2 regions of the Agromyces sp. LHK192 genome follow, and region 1 is predicted to be linked to the other one. Evidence: predicted binding sites of a transcription regulator. Region 1 holds the regulator's gene; the other holds the start of a gene.
What was found. The regulator HspR, encoded in region 1, represses chaperone genes until heat shock. The targets are predictions, from matches to a motif close to AAGTTGAGTCNNNNNGACTCAACTT.
Positions count from the first base shown of each region.

Region 2: the regulator HspR is predicted to act here: its motif matches at 4,939-4,963, upstream of ELQ40_RS04310 (ATP-dependent Clp protease ATP-binding subunit).

Region 1 is NZ_CP034753.1:3,912,871-3,921,753, forward strand. Features, by position in the region: gene ELQ40_RS17790 (DUF998 domain-containing protein) at 1-706, opposite strand, end outside; gene ELQ40_RS17795 (DUF2017 family protein) at 847-1,338, opposite strand; gene clpS (ATP-dependent Clp protease adapter ClpS) at 1,335-1,583, opposite strand; gene ELQ40_RS17805 (class I SAM-dependent methyltransferase) at 1,710-2,906, opposite strand; gene ELQ40_RS17810 (hypothetical protein) at 2,972-3,688, shown strand; gene ELQ40_RS17815 (TetR/AcrR family transcriptional regulator) at 3,738-4,358, opposite strand; gene ELQ40_RS17820 (dihydrofolate reductase family protein) at 4,463-5,044, shown strand; gene ELQ40_RS17825 (heat shock protein transcriptional repressor HspR) at 5,087-5,503, opposite strand; gene ELQ40_RS17830 (DnaJ C-terminal domain-containing protein) at 5,506-6,507, opposite strand; gene ELQ40_RS17835 (nucleotide exchange factor GrpE) at 6,630-7,289, opposite strand; gene dnaK (molecular chaperone DnaK) at 7,292-8,883, opposite strand, start outside.
Region 2 is NZ_CP034753.1:958,094-966,976, forward strand. Features, by position in the region: gene ELQ40_RS04285 (carbohydrate kinase) at 1-175, shown strand, start outside; gene ELQ40_RS04290 (hypothetical protein) at 346-1,281, opposite strand; gene ELQ40_RS04295 (hypothetical protein) at 1,278-2,390, opposite strand; gene ELQ40_RS04300 (DNA cytosine methyltransferase) at 2,377-3,618, opposite strand; gene ELQ40_RS04305 (PIN domain-containing protein) at 3,773-4,846, shown strand; gene ELQ40_RS04310 (ATP-dependent Clp protease ATP-binding subunit) at 4,976-7,570, shown strand; gene ELQ40_RS04315 (nitroreductase/quinone reductase family protein) at 7,708-8,154, shown strand; gene ELQ40_RS04320 (MBL fold metallo-hydrolase) at 8,151-8,883, shown strand, end outside.

The DNA of each region.
Region 1 (8,883 bases):
GGTCGTCGAGCGAGGCGGTGCCGTAGCGGGCGATGATCGTCACGATCACCCCGGCGATGACGAGCGTCAGGTTGAACGCGAACGCCGACAGGTCGTCGGTCATGCCGAGGGCCGAGAGGTTCTTCTGCCACCACAGCGGGTCGCTCGAACTGAGCATCGCGGCGATGACGCCGACGACGAGGAACACCGCGAGCAGCAGCGAGAGCAGGCTCGGCGTGAGGTTGGCGCCGCTGAGGAAGCCGACGTAGGCGCTCAGGGCGAACGCGACACCGGCCAGGGCGATCGCCGGCAGCGTGAACACGACCGCTCCGACGAAGCTGCGCTCCAGCACGTTCGCGAGCGCGATCCAGACCAGCAGCGCGATGACGGCGTTGGCGACGGCGAGCGCGGTCACGTCGAACCAGTGCAGCCGGGCGCCGGTCACCGCGAACGGATCGCCGTCGTCGGCGCGATGCATGACGACGCGCGCGACGACGAATGCGACACCCGCGACGAGCCCGCCCCCGATGCCGACGAACTGGCCCAGGGAACCGGGGCCGGAGATCGACACGTCCTGCCCCCAGAACGCGATCGCCGCGATCAGGGCGCCGACCGCGAACGCGACGGTGCCGAGCACGAGCGCGAACGACTCGATCGATTCGGCCGACGACGTCGGCCTCGCGATGACCTGGCGCCACGACGACGCCTCCCGAACGGTCTGACTCACCGGTTCCCCCCTCCTGGCGCGGCGCCTCGCACGCCGATGCGCCCATCCTGCCGTGCGGAGGCGGTCCGCGGCGACCAGGCGCGGCCGGTGGGTCGCGGCGTCGGTCGCGCCGGTCCGTTGCGGCAGGTCGATGACGGCTGTCAGGCCTCGGTCGGGTCGAGCACCTCGAGCATGGAGCCCTGCACGAACCCGGCCCACTCGTACGCCGCGCGCAGGTAGTCGTCGCGCTGTTCGTCCTGGTCTGGCTCGCCCTCCTCGACCACGCCGACCCGCTCGGCGAGGATCAGCCGCAGGTCGGTGAGGAACGTCAGCCACCCCCAGGCCTGCACCTGGTCGAGTTCGATCTCGACGAGCTTCCCGCCGTCGCCGACCGAGGTGGCGTCGCGTACGGACTGCGCGGCCTGGCGCTTGCCGTCGACGAGGCTGCCGCGGGTGTAACGGGTGTACTCGTGCGCCGATTCGACGTCGTCGGGATAGGCGTTCGGCAGCAGGCGCCCGAGCGCAGGATCGTCCTCGGCTCCGAGCAGCAGCACGGAGTCGACCTGGTCGGCGAGCTCCGACAGGAGCATCGCCTCCTCGGCCTCGAGCACCAGGCGCACCCCTTCGCCTCCGCCGCGGCCGGCGACGATCACGTCTCGGCCCTCGCAACGGTCGCCTGCAGGCCGTAGCCGTGCATCGCCTGCACGTGACGCTCCATCGCCTCCCGGTTGCCGGTCGCGACGATCGCACGGCCCTCGTGGTGCACGAGCAGCATGAGCCGCTCGGCCTCCTCGCGCGGGTAGCCGAAGTAGCTGCGGAACACGTAGGTGACGTACGTCATGAGGTTGACCGGATCGTCCCACACGACCGTGCGCCACGACGCCTCGGCGACCGGCATGGTCACCAGGTCGAGGTCGGTGCGCTCGAGCGTGTCCGTCACCATTCCAGATTGACATGTTCGCGCGGTCGATGCATCCCGCACTTGGCGGACCGTCGGCGGACCGTCGCGCGCTGCGGCGGTGCGTCAGGCGCGGGTCGACACCGTGACGGTGAACTTCGGGTTGCGGGCGACCTGCACGGTCGGGCCGACGAGCCGCTCGAGCGACGGTCGGTGGCGCAGGTGCGAGTTCCAGACGGCGACGAGCCGCCCGCCGGGTCGCAGCGCACGGCCCGACTCGGCGAAGAGGCGCTCGGCGAGCGCGGTCGTGATCGCGGCTCCCGCATGGAACGGCGGGTTCAGCACGACGAGGTCGACGGATGCGTCGGTCGCGAACTCGAGCGCGTCCGCGCGGTGCACGTCGATGCGGTCGGCGAGTCCGTTCGCAGCGGCGGTCTCGGCGGCCGAGCGGGCGGCCGCCGCGGACTGGTCGGTCGCGACGACCACGGCCTCCGGGTACCTTCGGGCGAGTTCGACCGCGACGACGCCCGTGCCGCAGCCGAGGTCGACTGCCGTCACCGGGCCGAGCCGTCCCGGGTCGGCCGCGCCGCCGACGGCCGCGCCGATGGCCGCGTCGAGGTGTTCGAGCAGGAACCGCGTGCCGATGTCGACGGCTGCGCCGGCGAAGACGCCGCCGTGTGCGACGATCTCGACCCCGAGCGACCGGTCGCGCCGGCGCCGGGGCCAGGTGTCGCCGTCGAGCGCGACCGCCGCGGTCGCCACATCCCCCGTACGCGGGCCGCGTGCCAGCAGCACCCGCGACTTCTGCCGTGCGTGCGTGACGTCGATGCGCCCGAACCAACGTCCGAGCACGTCGTTCATCGCGAGCGACATGTGCTTGATCCGCCCGCCCGCGACGACCACCACGTCGTGCGCTGCGTGCCGTGCGATGAGTTCGGCCTGCTCGTCGAGCTGATCGAGCGAGCGCGGCAGCCGCAGCAGCACGAGCCGGGCGTCGCGGACCAGGTCGTCGTCGAGAGCGCCGACGCGAACGGCGGCTGCGCCCATCCGCTCGGCGTTCGCGGCGATCGCACGTTCGCCCAGCAGCGCGTCCTGGTGCGCACGGACCTCGCGTGCGCCGAGCACCGCGGCGGCGCCGACGGCGAGCGCCCCATGGGTGTCGCCGATCACGGCGACCGGGGCATCCGTCGTCGCCGGGTCCGCCGCCGCGCCCGAGGCGACGAGCGCGGCCGCCTCGTCGAGGATCAGCCGGTCGGCGGCGTCGGATGCCTCGAGTCCGGGCCCGTCGACGTCGGGGAATCGGCGGAGCGCGCTGAAGTCCATCGGCCAAGGGTACCCAGCGTCCTCACTGGAGGCACCCCGACCGGTTTGCTACCCTCGCAACCCTCATGCGCGTGCAGCATCCAGGGGGAAGGCACGGCGCACCCGGGCGGGGTGCGCCGTCGTCGCGTCGTGGCCGGATGCCGGTCCGCGGCATCCGACGACTCTCCGGCGCGTTCGCGACCGCCGCCGTGTTCGGCATCGTCGCGACCCTCGCACTGGCGCCGCTCGATGGGGGCCCCGACGAGGCGGTCGCGGAGTCGACGGGATTCCGCGGGGACGACGTGCAGTCGGTCGAGATCGCCGCGGACGCGCAGCATCCGACCGTGTCCAGCGAGTCGTACACGGCGTCGACCGGGCCCGAGACCCTCGTGCTCGGCGGGACCAACCACGACTGGGCGAAGCTCGTCCTCGTCGAGGGCGAGTTCCCCGTCACCGACGAGAACGTGGCCGTGATCACGCAGTGGATGCGCGAGGAGAACGGCCCCGACAACTGGTGGAACCGCAACAACCCATTGAACAACGGCAACGGATCGGGCGGCGGATCGGGGCTCGGGAGCTACGACACGTTGCAGACCGGGGCGTACTACGCGGCCGACAGCCTGCGGCGCCTGTCCTTCTACGACGCGATCGAGGCCGCGCTCGACGCGAGCGCGCCGGCCGGCACGACGGCGGCCGCGATCTGGGCGTCGCCGTGGGCGACGAGCCACTACGGCAACGGCGGGCACTGGACCGCGTCGCACGTTCCGGTGGTCGAGGCGCCCGCGAGCGCCTGGGGGCGGTAGCGGGCAGGCCCTGCGCCGGCGTGTTCCGCACGACCCGGCACGCGACGGCCTACGCGCCGTACCTCGCGACGACGGTCTGCACGGCTTCGCGGACCACGGCGTCGACCTCGTCGTCGTCGAGCGACCATCCCGGGTGCACGAGGCGGGGCCAGAAGACCGCGGACGCGATCATGCCGAGCAGCTGCGTCGACAGGGTCATGGGGTCGTCGACGTGCACGCCGCCCGCGTCGCGCTCGGCGCGGAGGTAGTGCCCGAGCGCCGCGATCACCGGCAGGGTGCCGAAGTCGTAGGTGCGCTCGCGCAGCTCGGGGAAGCGATGCGCCTCGGCGATCACGAGTCGGAGCAGCTCCCCGGTCGCGGGCTGCAGGAGCAGGTCGGCGTACTCGCGACCGAGGGCGAGCAGGCCCGCACCGAGGTCGCCGGGCGGAGGCACGGGGAGCTCGCGCGACGGCCCGTCGCCGACGGCCAGCACGACCGCTTCGAAGAGGGCGGCCTTCGTCGGGAACTGCTTGAAGAGCGTCGCCTTCGAGACCTCGGCTCGTTCGGCGACTCGGGCGAGCGAGGCGCGATCGTACCCGTGCTCGAGGAAGAGCGCCGTGGCCGCCTCGATGATCGCCGCTCGATTCCGGTCGGCGACATCGCGGTGGTATTCGGGCAGTTCACGGCTCATGGCTCCATGGTGCCACAGAGGCGAGACGCTTGACTCACCTCGATGGACGGGCGTACCGTAAGTGGCGAGTCGATCGACTCACCTCTCGACGAAGGAGCCCGAACATGCACGACACGACCCCGCAGACCGCAGACGGCAAGGTGCTGTGGCACTTCTCGATGTCGCTCGACGGATTCGTGGCCGGCCCGGGGCACGCGATGGATTGGATGCCCGCGGCCACCAATCGATCCGGCCTCATCGCCGAGTACGTCGAGACCACCGGCGCCGTCCTGGGCGGACGCGACGGATGGGAGGCGTTCCCCGACGCGGGCGCGGTGTACGGGGGAGCGTGGAGCGGACCGCTGTTCGTGCTCACCCACCACCCCGACGACGCGGGACCGGCGGAGGGCGTGACGTTCCTGGACTGCGACATCGCCGAGGCCGTCGAGATCGCGCGGCGCGCGGCCGGCGGCAAGAACGTCGAGGTGCTCTCGGCCAGCCTCGGCCGCCAGCTCCTCGAACGCGGACTGCTCGACGAGATCGACCTGCACGTGCTGCCGGTGCTGCTCGGCGACGGCATCCGGCTCTACGACAGTCCGGGCGGCGCGCCGGTGCCGCTCGAGATGCTCAACGGCGACCCGCTCGAGGAGGTCAACCTCCGATACCGGCCGACCGGCGCGACCGGCGCGTCGGGCGAGACGGCCTAACGGCCTAACGGCCTGACAGCCGGGCGGCCGCCCGGCCGGGCGTCAGCGTTCGAGCGGCCGCCACACGACCACCGCGTTCTCGCGGCGCACGCGGGTGCCGGCCCTGATCGTGACGACCTCGCCCTGGGAGCCGGCGGCGAACACGCGGCGGCCGGGCCGGTTGTTCATCATCTCGTCGGCGAGGGCGGCCTCGAGCTCGCGGACGCGCGCTCGAAGGCCGGTGACCTCGTCCTCCAGTTCGAGCACCCGGCGGATGCCCTCGAGGCTCACGCCCTGGGCCGACAGCTGCGCGACCTCGCGCAGGCGCACGACGTCGCGCATCGAGTATCGACGCGACTTGCCCGCCGTGCGGGTCGGGGAGACGAGGCCGATGCGGTCGTACTGCCGCAGGGTCTGCGGATGCATGCCGGCGAGCTCGGCCGCGACCGAGATCACGAACAGCGGGCTCGTCTCGTCCACCGCTATTCCCTGGCCTTCGCCAGCAGGTCGGCGCGCGGGTCCTCGTCGGGCAGGTCGGCGACGAACGCCTCGAGCTTCTCGCGCGCGTCCTTCGACAGGTGCGACGGCACCGCGACCTGCACGACGGCGAGCAGGTCGCCCGTGCCCTTCGCGGTCTCGACGCCGCGGCCCTTGACGCGCAGCACCCGGCCGCTCGGCGTTCCGGGCGCGACCTTCAGCTTCACGGGCTTGCCGCCGAGGGTCGGCACCTCGATGGTCGCGCCGAGGGCGGCCTCGGCGAAGGTGACCGGCACGTTGACGCGCAGGTTCAAGCCGTCGCGCTCGAACACGGGGTGCTTGCGCACCTTGACCGTGAGGATGAGGTCGCCGGCCGGACCGCCGTCGGGCGACGGGTGGCCCTTGCCGCGCAGCCGGATCTTCTGGCCGTCGGAGACGCCGGCGGGAACGCGCACGGTGATCGGCTTTCCCTCGCTGGTCTGCAGGGTCACCTGCTCGCCGCGGGTCGCCGTGATGAAGTCGAGCGTGGTGGTGGCCGTGACATCCCGGCCCGGGGTCGGGCCGCCGAAGCCGCGGTAGCCGCCCGACGACTGGCCGAACCTGCCGCTGCCGAAGATGTTGCCGAGCAGGTCGTCGTAGTCGCCGCCACCGCCGCCGCCCTGCTGGAAGGTGAAGCGCTGGCCGCCCGCGCCCTGCTGGCCGAACATGCCGCCGAAGACGTCCTCGAACCCGCCGGCCCCGCCCGATCCGGGCGCGGTGAACCGGGCGCCGGAGCCCATCGCGCGGACCGCGTCGTACTCCTTGCGCTGCTCGGCGTCGGAGAGCACCGAGTTCGCCTCGCTGATCTCCTTGAACTTCGCCTCGGCCTTGGCGTCGCCGGGGTTCTGGTCGGGGTGGTACTGCCGGGCGAGCTTGCGGTACGCCTTCTTGATGTCGGCGTCGCTCGCCTCCTTGGAGACGCCGAGCGTGGCATAGAAGTCCTTGTCGAACCAATCCTGACTGGCCAACCGGCACCTCCTTCCTCTGAAGTCTGACTGATTGCCCGCCGGTCGAGGAGCGGAGCGTATCGAGACCTGGTCGAACGGTCTCGATACGCTCCTTCGTCGCTACTCGACCAACGGGTTTGCGGTCACGCCGGGGTCTTGACGACCACCTTCGCGACGCGGATGAGCGTCGAGCCCAGCGTGTAGCCGGTCTCGACGACGTCGGCGACGGTGTCGACCTCGACGTCGGGGGACGGCTGCTGGAAGATCGCCTCGTGCCGCTGCGGGTCGAACGGCTCGCCGGGCTCACCGAACGGGGTGAGGCCGAGCTTCTCGACCTGGCCGCGCAGCTTCGCGGCGATGGTCGCGAAGGGCGTGTCGCCCTCGAGGTCGCCGTGCTTCTCGGCCCGGTCGAGGTCGTCGAGCACGGGCAGCAGCACAGCCGCAGCCTGGCCGACCGCGCGCTCGCGCTCGACCTCTCGGTTCGCCTCGGTGCGCTTGCGGTAGTTGGCGTACTCCGCGGTGACGCGCTTGAGGTCGGCGAGGTGCTCGTCGCTCGGATCCTGCACCTCGGCCTGGGCCGCGTTCAGGATGTCCTCGACGGTGAGCTCGGTGTCGTCGGATGCCTCGGGCTCGACGCCGCCGGCGCCCGCCGGGGCATCCGCCGAACCGGCCGAAGCCGCACCCTCGGGGGCGGGCGCATCGCCCGCCCCGTCGGGAGCCTGGCGAACCTCACCGGTCTCCGGGTCGATGCGCCGCTTGTCGCGGATCACCGGCTCTTCGTGGTTCTGGTTCTCGTCGGCCATGGTTACTTCTTCTCGTCCTCGTCGTCGACGACCTCGGCGTCGACCACGTCCTCGTCGGCCGAGCTGTCGCCCGCCTCGCCGGTCGCGTTCGCGTCCTCGCCCGCGGCACCGGCGGCATCCGCCTGCTGCTGCTGCGCGTAGATCGCCTCGCCGAGCTTGCCCTGCGACTGGTTGAGCTTCTCGAACGCCGACTTCACGGCGTCGTCGTCGTCACCGGCGAGCGCGGTCTTCAGCGCGTCGACGTCGCCCTGGACCTCGGTCTTGACGTCGGCGGGCAGCTTGTCGTCGTTGTCCTTGATCAGCTTCTCGATCGAGTAGACGAGCTGCTCGGCCTGGTTGCGGGTCTCGGCGGACTCACGGCGCTTCTTGTCGTCGGCCGCGTGCTCCTCGGCCTCCTTGACCATGCGGTCGATGTCCTCCTTGGGCAGGCTCGACCCGCCCGTGATGGTCATCGACTGCTCCTTGCCGGTGCCCTTGTCCTTCGCGGACACGTGCACGATGCCGTTGGCGTCGATGTCGAAGGTGACCTCGACCTGCGGGATGCCGCGGGGAGCCGGGGCGATGCCGGTCAGCTCGAAGGTGCCGAGCGGCTTGTTGTCGCGGGTGAACTCGCGCTCGCCCTGGAAGACCTGGATGGCGACCGACGGCTGGTTGTCGTCGGCGGTCGTGAAGGTCTCGCTCCGCTTGGTCGGGATGGCCGTGTTGCGCTCGATGAGCTTGGTCATGATGCCGCCCTTGGTCTCGATGCCGAGGCTGAGGGGGGTGACGTCGATGAGCAGCACGTCCTTGCGCTCGCCCTTGAGGACGCCGGCCTGCAGGGCCGCACCGACGGCGACGACCTCATCGGGGTTGACGCCCTTGTTGGGCTCCTTGCCGGTCTCCTGCTTGACGAGCTCCGACACCGCGGGCATGCGGGTCGAGCCGCCGACGAGCACGACGTGGGCGATGTCGGACACCTTGATGCCGGCCTCGCGGATGACGTCCTCGAAGGGCTTCTTCGTGCGGTCGAGCAGGTCGCTCGTCATGTCCTCGAACTGGGCCCGGGTGAGCTTCTCGTCGAGGTTCGCCGGGCCGTTCTCGGTGAGCGAGAGGTAGGGCAGCTGGATGTTCGTCGACATCGAGCTGGAGAGCTCCTTCTTCGCCTGCTCGGCGGCCTCCTTGAGGCGCTGGAGCGCGATCTTGTCCTTCGAGACGTCGACGCCGGTCGACTCCTTGAAGCGCTTGATCAGCCAGTCGACGACGCGCTGGTCCCAGTCGTCGCCGCCGAGGCGGTTGTCGCCAGCGGTCGCACGGACCTGGATGGTCGAGAAGTCGTCGTCCTTGCCCACCTCGAGGAGGGACACGTCGAACGTGCCGCCGCCGAGGTCGAAGACGAGGATGAGCTCGTCCTCGCGGCCCTTGTCGAGGCCGTACGCGAGCGCGGCAGCGGTGGGCTCGTTGATGATGCGCAGGACGTTGAGGCCCGCGATCTCGCCGGCGTCCTTCGTGGCCTGGCGCTCGGCGTCGTTGAAGTACGCCGGCACGGTGATGACCGCGTCGGTGACGGTGTCGCCCAGGTACTGCTCGGCGTCGCGCTTGAGCTTCTGCAGGATGC
Region 2 (8,883 bases), 1.1 Mb from region 1:
CCTCAACGAGGGCGCCTTGGGCTCGGTGGCGCTCCGCCGTATCGAGTCGCTGGGGGACTCAGAGTTGCTTTCGGTTCTGCTGAAGCGAAGCGCACGCGCAGCTGCTGTCACCGTCGCTCGGCCTGGCGCCGACCCGCCGACGCGCGACGAATTGAACGCGCGACCCCTTGCCTGAGTTTGGCAGCCGCGTTGACGGACAGCCGGTACTTGACGCGGTCGTGGGCGGTACGGATGCTTGCCTCAGTCGCCTACATCAGTGCTCGGACGACAGTCGACGTGCTCGTGGGTGGCTAGACGTCCTCAACATCGAAGGTTCGACCCATGCTGCGCTGATGCGTTTCGAAGTCACGGGCCTGTGACACTAGCGTCAAGCATCGCTTCAATCAGTGAGCGCTCTGCTGGAGTGTTTTCTGGCTTGTTACCGACGAGCCGAAGGCGATCGATGATGATCCCTCTTTGGCCGGCCATCAAGTCACGGATGTGATCGTCCTGCGCATGATGCGGAATCGCGAGAAAGACCTGTGGGTGGAGTGGTTCTTGCAAGAACTTCGCCCAGCGGGGTGCATCAGGCTGGTTCAACTTCTCACGCCAACTCTGGCTTTTTCCGACGGTGACCTGACCGATGAAGAGCCAGTGTCCAGCGGGACGATAGTCGCGCCACACTACCCCCGCCAGCGTGTCGACCCCGGCGTCCTTAGCGGACCTGCTCCGCGGGCGCGGATCGATCATCGGGCGCAAGGCGAGCGCTGCGCCACCGAACGCGAGGGCATCGACGAACCCGGTGCCTCGGTCTGTTGCACCGATTCCAACGGCTGAAATGCCCAACTGGCCGAGTGTGCTGGCGACCACTGATTCAAGGGTCGACTCTGCCGGCGTGGCGCATGGAAGCTCCCATGCATGAACCACGGTGATAGCGAGCAGCGCTAGGTATGGCGAGTCGAGCCTGGAGAATCCTGGAGTCTTTAGCTTCAGTGCGCGTCCTTGCTCAACGAATGGGTACAGGTCTCCCAAAACAGCCTCACGTTCGCTGAGCATTGAAAAGACGGCATCGGCCCAAGATTCGGGATCATCTTCGACGTCGTCTGGCAGCAGATACCGGCGCGTAGGGCGACGGACCCACTCGTTGTCGACGATCAGATCTTGCAATCGCGCCCGCGTCACTCGATAACCTGAGAGCGCTGCAAGTTCGACGTAGTCTGCCAGCGCACTTACACGCGCATCCGACCCGTAACGGTCGATATCTGCTTCGACGAGTGCTGGCGAACTGGTGCCGACCGTCATTCATCATCCTCAGCGGACGCGGCGGCAATAGCTCCCTTGAGAGAGCGCGCGGCCGCCGCATGTTCCTCTGCCGCAAGTAGCTCATCCTCACCCACTACGTATCGTTTGATATCGAGGGTGAGGAGTTCAACGGCGCGGGTCATCTGTCGCAATCGAGGCGCCAGCTCGCCTTGCCTCGCGATCTCTGTTGCTAGGGACAAAGAGCCGAATTCCCGCATCGTGAGCCGTGCAGGTTCGCTGCCGAGTACATCTGAGTAGTCGGTGACATCTCGCGAGTCACCAAGGACAGGTCGACCGCCAGCTGTAGGCGGAGTGAGATCCGAAAGCACTTCAAGAAGCTCATCGGCCTTAAGCGCCTCGATCTGGGAATCGATCTCGTCTGCGTCCATCGTCGGCTTATCGCTCAAGCCGATGTACTCCGCCACATTTGCGGTTCCGAGTAGTCGAAGCCAGACTCCGAAGCGCTCCCGAGAGACGTAACCAACAACTCTGCTGTCAAGGTGAAGGATGTCTCTCGCATACCTAATCACCGCGTATGCAATGTAGGACGAGCGCACGCCTCGGGCGTTGCTTCCAACTTGGCGGCCCACGTCGTAGAAGACGCCTCTCGTTGACGCTGTCTGGCGTCGTTGCTGGACTTGCTCGAACAACCAACGAGCCTTCGCCTCGGCATTCCATTTCTTCATGCCGCTGATGTGGCGGAAACCGAGGAATGCAGCGACGTCTTCGTGGTCTTCTGCCTCGACGACGGGCAACTCGAGTAACCCAAGCTCAGCGAGGCGGCCTTGGTCGAGGACCTGATCTCCATCCAGTTCAATCCCGGCCTCGATCGCCGGGCCGAGCTGGTGGACGATCATGAGGGCCGCGAGCCGACGGTTGCCCTCGACCACGACACGCCTGCCGTCGGCCGGAGGTAGCGCAATGAGTGGTTCGCTCTCGAAGTACCCGTTCGTCAGGTAGGAGTCGATTAGTTCTTCGAGCACGTCGTTTTCCCATAGGTACGTCAGAATCTCGGCTTGGCCTGAATGCTGCACCTCCTCGGGCAATCGGGGGTTTGCTGGGTCGAGATCCAGTTCAACAACATTGATCCGATCTTCAAGTCGCTTCAACTTGTACCTCCGAGTCAGTAGGTTCGAAATCAGTTGGAGCGTGGCCGCCGGGTCCCTGCCCTGGGCCGGGATGCGGCTCCTTTGAGCCTACGACCGCCCGCCATCGCAGCGGGAGGGGGGCTGCTGGATGGGGTGGAGGTGGGGCTGCGTCCCGCTGCTGTACCGCGAGCACCGGGCGGATAGTGTCAGCATGTGGCACGCGCGAGGGGTCCTCGAGCATTGCGAGAATCAATCTGCCCATCGATTCAGCAAGTGGTGGGGGAGTCGCGTTGCCAGCGAGTCGAGCATCGACTCGTTCGTTGCCGGTGAGCTTCCATTCGGCAGGAAAACCTTGAAGGAGCAGCCGTTCCGTCCCGGTCAAAGGACGGTTTTCCCAATGGAAGGGGCCCGTTGAGGGGCCAGGCGAAGCAGGAAGGGTCCATGCGGGCTGGCTCTTAGAGAGTTTCAGGAGAAACGACCAGAACCGTGTGCGGTAGCCGAAGACTTCGTGCTCGGAGCCAGCGCCCCTCGCGGTCAAATACTGATAGTTGCCACCCTCGGGGATGCTCGGAAGCAGATCGGAGTACTTTCCCGTCGCCTTCGGAGGATTCGAAGGCATTACGCCGCCAATCGCATCCCAGGCTGTGGCGTGCTTGTCCGCGTGCGTGGTCGGGAGGGTGCCTGGCAGCTCTGATCCATCTCTGAACGCGATAACAACCGCACGACGTCTGTACTGCGGTACGCCGTAATCAGCAGCATTCACAACCCACGAACTTAGGTTGTACGCCGTCCCATGCGTCGCGTTGATCTCTTTGAACCGCTGCTCAATAAGCGGAGCGGCATTATTCCGCCCACTCAAGTAGCCGGACACATTTTCGATCAATACCGCACGAGGCAGGAAATGCTCGATCAGATCGAGCATGCCCGCGGTGGTCTGTCCGCGCTCGTCCCGTACTCCCTGCTTTGGTGCAGCCCACTGGGCGGCTTTGCTGAAAGGTTGGCATGGCGGCCCACCAGCGAGGAGCGTTAGATCACCCTTCTCGAGCCCTAAATCAGAAGGTCGCAATATTTTTCCAGCAGCGACAACATTCGATGGCTCCAAGAGTTGCCAACTGGGCCGATTGAGTGCCATTGCGACCCGTGCCGCTGCGTCGATCTCAAGGCAGCCAACCGTTTCAAATCCTGCCGCTTCTAGTCCGAGATCTAGGCCCCCAAGACCGCTGAAACAAGATAGGACCGTCGCGTTCAAGTCGACCTTTCGATTGGAATCGTTCTGAGCTCACACCCAAGGAATAAGTTTGTCAAGCTTTTAGGTCGCGCGTATTCGCGCGTAGCAACATTCGGTTGGATATGTCGATGTAGTTGCGAGCTTGGTGATCAACTCGGACTGGGAAGGGGCCGGTATGAAGACGATCGTGTTGGACGCGACTGAGGTGCGCCGCGACTGGATGCAAGTCGGCCTGACGGCTCAGCTCTTGAGCCACGCTATTTGGCAGACGTTAGTGACGGTGGTTGTACCTCGCTCGGTGCTAAGAGAAGTCGCTGGCAACTATGAACGCGAGCGAGATGCACTTGCGAGAGATCTCGAGAAACTAAATTCATCTCGGCGTCGGCTCGGCTTGACCGAGCTTTCCGCTAGCGACTCGAAGGACAGCTATGAAAGTTACCTCGAGTCACGATTCGACGAGGTATTGGGCTTCGATGTTGCCGAGTGGCCTGCAGTGTCGCACGAGGAGCTGGTCAACCGCGCAGTAAATCGCGTTCCGCCGTTCGATCACAAGGGCGGCGGGTATAGGGACTCACTCGTGTGGGCGAGCGTAGTGGAGCTAGCTCGAGATGGACGTGACGTTGTATTGGCGTCGGCGGACCGGGCATTCGCGGGGGAGGATGGGGTGGGACTCGCGAAGGCTCTCGCGTTCGAGGTCGGCCCACTGAAGGGAAGCGTTGAGCTGACGCGCGATCTGGCTTCGTGGCTACTTGGTGCGCTCCCGTGGCGGGCAACCACCATTAAGGAAGCTGTGTTGCTTGCTCGGGACGAAGCTTTCGAGCGCTACTACTACGAGTCCGATCTTCAGGATCAGCTCTGGCCGGATATCGAAGCCTTCGGGTTTGATCGGCCTCCAATTGAGGTCGAGATCGAGGATGTCGAGACCGAGCTGTGGCGCGGGCGGGTAGAGGCTGACTCGATCGACCAAGAACTCGTCGTTGCGCAGTACGACATAGGGCAACGCGTTCGCTTCTCGGCTGTTCTACCTCTTGGCACGCGAACAGACCCGGACTGGGATGTTTCCGACGACTACGGGCGAATCCAGGTCAGGGGTGACCTTGGTCTTGTGCTACGGGTAGCGGTCTTGTTCGATGCTGATGATGGGATGAGCATCGAGAGCTTGTCGTGGAGGCGATCGGACGGTCGAGGGCCGGGGCACGGGTTGATGGATCGCGACCAAGATACTCCGCTGTTCGATTTCACCCGCTAGTCGACCCGGATTGAACCCACCCCGTATGCATGAATCAGTCGTCGGCGATGCCGCGGGAGGTGATTGGGAATACACCAGCCACCCCCGCGTTGAACTTGAGCGTACGCCACTCAAGTTCCAGGAGGATTGGTGCCCGAAGACTTCAACCCCGAAGCCGGCGCGAGCTCGTTCGACGAGTTCCTCGCCCGGTATCTCGCGGGTGAGCAGGCCAGGCAGGCTCGGTCGATCGACCTCAGCCGATTCCTGACGCAGCGCACCCAGAGCATCCTGCAGCGCGCCGGCAAGTTCGCGCTCGAACGCGGGCAGACCGAGCTCGACGCCCTGCACATCCTGCGCGTCATCGTCGAGGACGACAGCGTGCAGCAGGCGATCACGCGCATCGGCGCGAGCCCCGAGCGCATCATCACGGCGACCGAGGCGCGCCTGCCGCGCGCGACCGAGACCGCCGACATCAACGCGGCCACCATCACCCCGAGCGCGAGCCGCGCGCTGTTCCACAGCTACCAGGTCGCTCGCTCGTCGGGTGCCACCTACATCGAGCCCGAGCACCTCTTCTTCGCGCTGGTCCTCGGCCAGGACGCCCCCGCCGGGCAGGTGCTGGCTCGCGCCGGCGTCACCGCCGAGGCGCTCACGCAGCAGGTGCGCGAGACCATCCACGCAGGCGACGGCGTCGACGACGCGACCGACGCGATGGGCGACACCGGCGGAGGGGCATCCGCGACGCCCATGCTCGACAAGTTCGGCATGGACCTCACCGAGCGCGCCGAGAACGGCGAGCTCGACCCCGTGATCGGCCGCGTCGACGAGATCGAGCAGACGATCGAGATCTTGAGCCGCCGCACGAAGAACAATCCCGTGCTGATCGGCGAGGCCGGCGTCGGCAAGACCGCGATCGTCGAGGGCCTGGCCCGCGCGATCGTGGAGGAGAGCGTGCCCGAGGCGCTGCTCGGCAAGCGCGTGATCTCGCTCGACCTGCCCGGCATGCTCGCCGGCACCCGCTACCGCGGTGACTTCGAGGAGCGCCTCACCAAGACCATGGAGGAGATCGCCGCGAACAAGGGCGAGCTCATCGTCTTCATCGACGAGATCCACACGGTCGTCGGCGCGGGCGGCTCGGGCGACGGCGGCACGGATGCCGGAAACATCCTGAAGCCCCGCCTCGCGCGCGGCGACCTGCACCTCGTCGGCGCGACCACGCTGAAGGAGTACCGAACCATCGAGAAGGACCCGGCGCTCGAGCGCCGCTTCCAGCCGGTGCGTGTCGGCGAGCCGTCGATCGAGGACGCCGTGCTGATCCTGCAGGGCCTCAAGCCCGCGTACGAGCAGCACCACGGCGTCGAGTACACGGATGCCGCGATCCGCGCCGCCGTCGAGCTCAGCGACCGCTACCTCAGCGACCGCGTGCTGCCCGACAAGGCGATCGACCTCATCGACCAGGCCGGAGCACGCCTGCGCCTCAAGCTGGGCGTGAAGGTCGATGTGAGCGAGCTGATCGAGCGTCTCGCGACCCTCGAGGCCGACAAGAACGCCGCCGTCACCGCCGAGCACTACGAGGAGGCGTCGCGCATCCGCGACGAGATCCAGAAGGTGCAGGACCGGCTCGATGAGGCATCCGCCACGGGCCGCGCCGCGGCATCCGTCGACGCGAACGCCACCGTCATCGACGAGGCGCAGATCGCCGCGGTGATCTCGCGGGCCACCGGCATCCCGGTGAACCGGCTCACCGAGTCCGAGCGCGAGCGCCTCGCGGACCTCGAGGGCGAGCTGCACGCGCGCGTCATCGGCCAGGACGACGCGGTCACCGCGGTCGCCAAGGCCGTGCGCCGCAACCGCACCGGCATGGGCGATGCGAAGCGCCCGGTGGGCAGCTTCCTGTTCCTCGGACCGACGGGCGTGGGCAAAACCGAACTCGCCCGCGCGCTCGCCGACCGGCTGTTCGACGACGAGGGCGCGATCGTGCGCTTCGACATGAGCGAGTTCGGTGAGCGCCACACGGTGAGCAGGTTGGTCGGCGCCCCTCCCGGGTACGTCGGCTATGACGAGGCCGGCCAGCTGACCGAGCGCGTCCGCCGCAATCCGTACTCGATCGTGCTGTTCGACGAGATCGAGAAGGCGCACCCCGACGTGTTCAACCTGCTGCTGCAGGTGCTCGACGACGGTCGCCTCACCGATGGGCAGGGTCGCACGGTCGACTTCCGCAACACCGTCGTGATCATGACGAGCAACCTCGGTTCGGAGTTCCTCGCGAGCCGGTCGGGTGCGCTCGGCTTCGTCGCATCGACGGATGCCTCGGCCAACGGCTTCTCGTCGCAGGACGACGTGCGCCAGCGCGTCATGGGCAGGTTGCGTGAGGCGATGCGGCCCGAGTTCCTCAACCGCATCGACGAGATCGTGCTGTTCACGAAGCTCACCCAGCCCGAGATCGCGCGGATCGTGCGCCTCATGCTCGGCGCGACCGAGCAGCGGCTCGCCGCGCGCGAGGTCGCCATCGAGATGACGGATGCCGCGGTCGCATGGATCGCCGAGCACGGCTACGAGCCCGAGTACGGCGCTCGCCCGCTGCGCCGGCTCATCCAGCGCGAGGTCGACGACCGCATCGCCGACCTGTTCGTGAGCGGTGCGCTCGGCGACGGCGAGGCCGTGCGGGTCGACGCGGTCGACGGTGCGCTCGTCGTGGCATCCGTGCCGCGCGCGACGGTCGCCGACCTGCCGGTCGCGGCGTAACCCGTATCGGCAGCCCGGGAGTGTCGCATCCGGCGCGACGCTCCCTCGATACTCGGAGAAGGCCCGGTCCCTCGAACGAGGGCCGGGCCTTCGTCCGCGCTGCTGCGTCCTGGAGCCGGCGCGCGTAGCCTCGGGGGATGGGGGCGGACGGCGCAGTCGCGGGCGATCGCACGCTCGCGTTCCTCGCGGGCCTGCACCGGCTCGTCATCCGCGCGACCGGGGGCCGGCTCGGTTGGCGACTCGGCCGGCTCGAGGTCGTCGAACTGCACACGCGAGGCCGACGCAGCGGGCAGCGGCGGTCCGCCATGCTGACCACCCCGATCGCCGATGGCGACCGCATCGTGCTCGTCGCGTCGAAGGGCGGAGCCGACCGGCATCCGGCCTGGTATCTCAACCTCGTCGCCGACCCGGACGTCGAGGTGACGACCAGCGCCGGGCATCGCCGGATGGTCGCGCGCACGGCCGACCCCGATGAGCGAGCGGCGCTCTGGCCGCGCATCGTCCGCCGCTACAGCGGGTACCGGCGGTACCAGGAGCGCACGGCGCGCGTCATCCCGGTCGTGATCTGCGAACCCGCGACATGAGCGGCGCACAGCGCCGCACTGGTCGCCGACCCGCCGAACTGCGCGTCAGCGCGATCGGCGACCGCATCCACTTCGCCCGCACCGAGCACGTGAACTGGGTGATCTACGCGGGCCCCGACGGCGTCACGCTCGTCGACTCCGGCTACGCCGGCCAGCGCCGGCTGCTCGAGGCATCCCTCGATACGGTCGGCGTGGGCCCTGCGGATGTCGCCGCCGTGCTCGTCACCCACGGCCACGCCGACCACCTCGGCGGTGCCGCGTGGCTCGCGACCGAGTTCGGCACGCCCGTGCACGCGCATCCGCTCGAGCTCCCGAACGTGCGACGCGACGTCCTGGAGCAGGCCGGCACCGGCAGCGTGCTGCGCAACGCGTGGCGGCCCGGCGTCGCGGCGTGGGCGTTCGCGATCGTGCCGCTGCTCGACGGCCGCGCGACCCTCGGGGTGCCGAGCGTCACCGCGCCTCCCATGCGCGACGACCGGCTCGACGTGCCCGGGCGCCCGCGCATGCGCCTGATCGACGGGCACACGAGCGGCCACGCCGTGTTCGAGTTCGACGGCGACGGCGTCCTCGCCGTCGGCGACGCACTGGTCACCCGGCACCGCACCTCGCCGCTGCTCGGGCCCCACCTGCTGCCGTCGTTGTTCCACCACGACGCCGAGCGCGCCCGGACGACCGTGGGCGCCATCGGATCATCTACGGCGCGGGTCGTGCTGCCCGGCCACGGCGAAG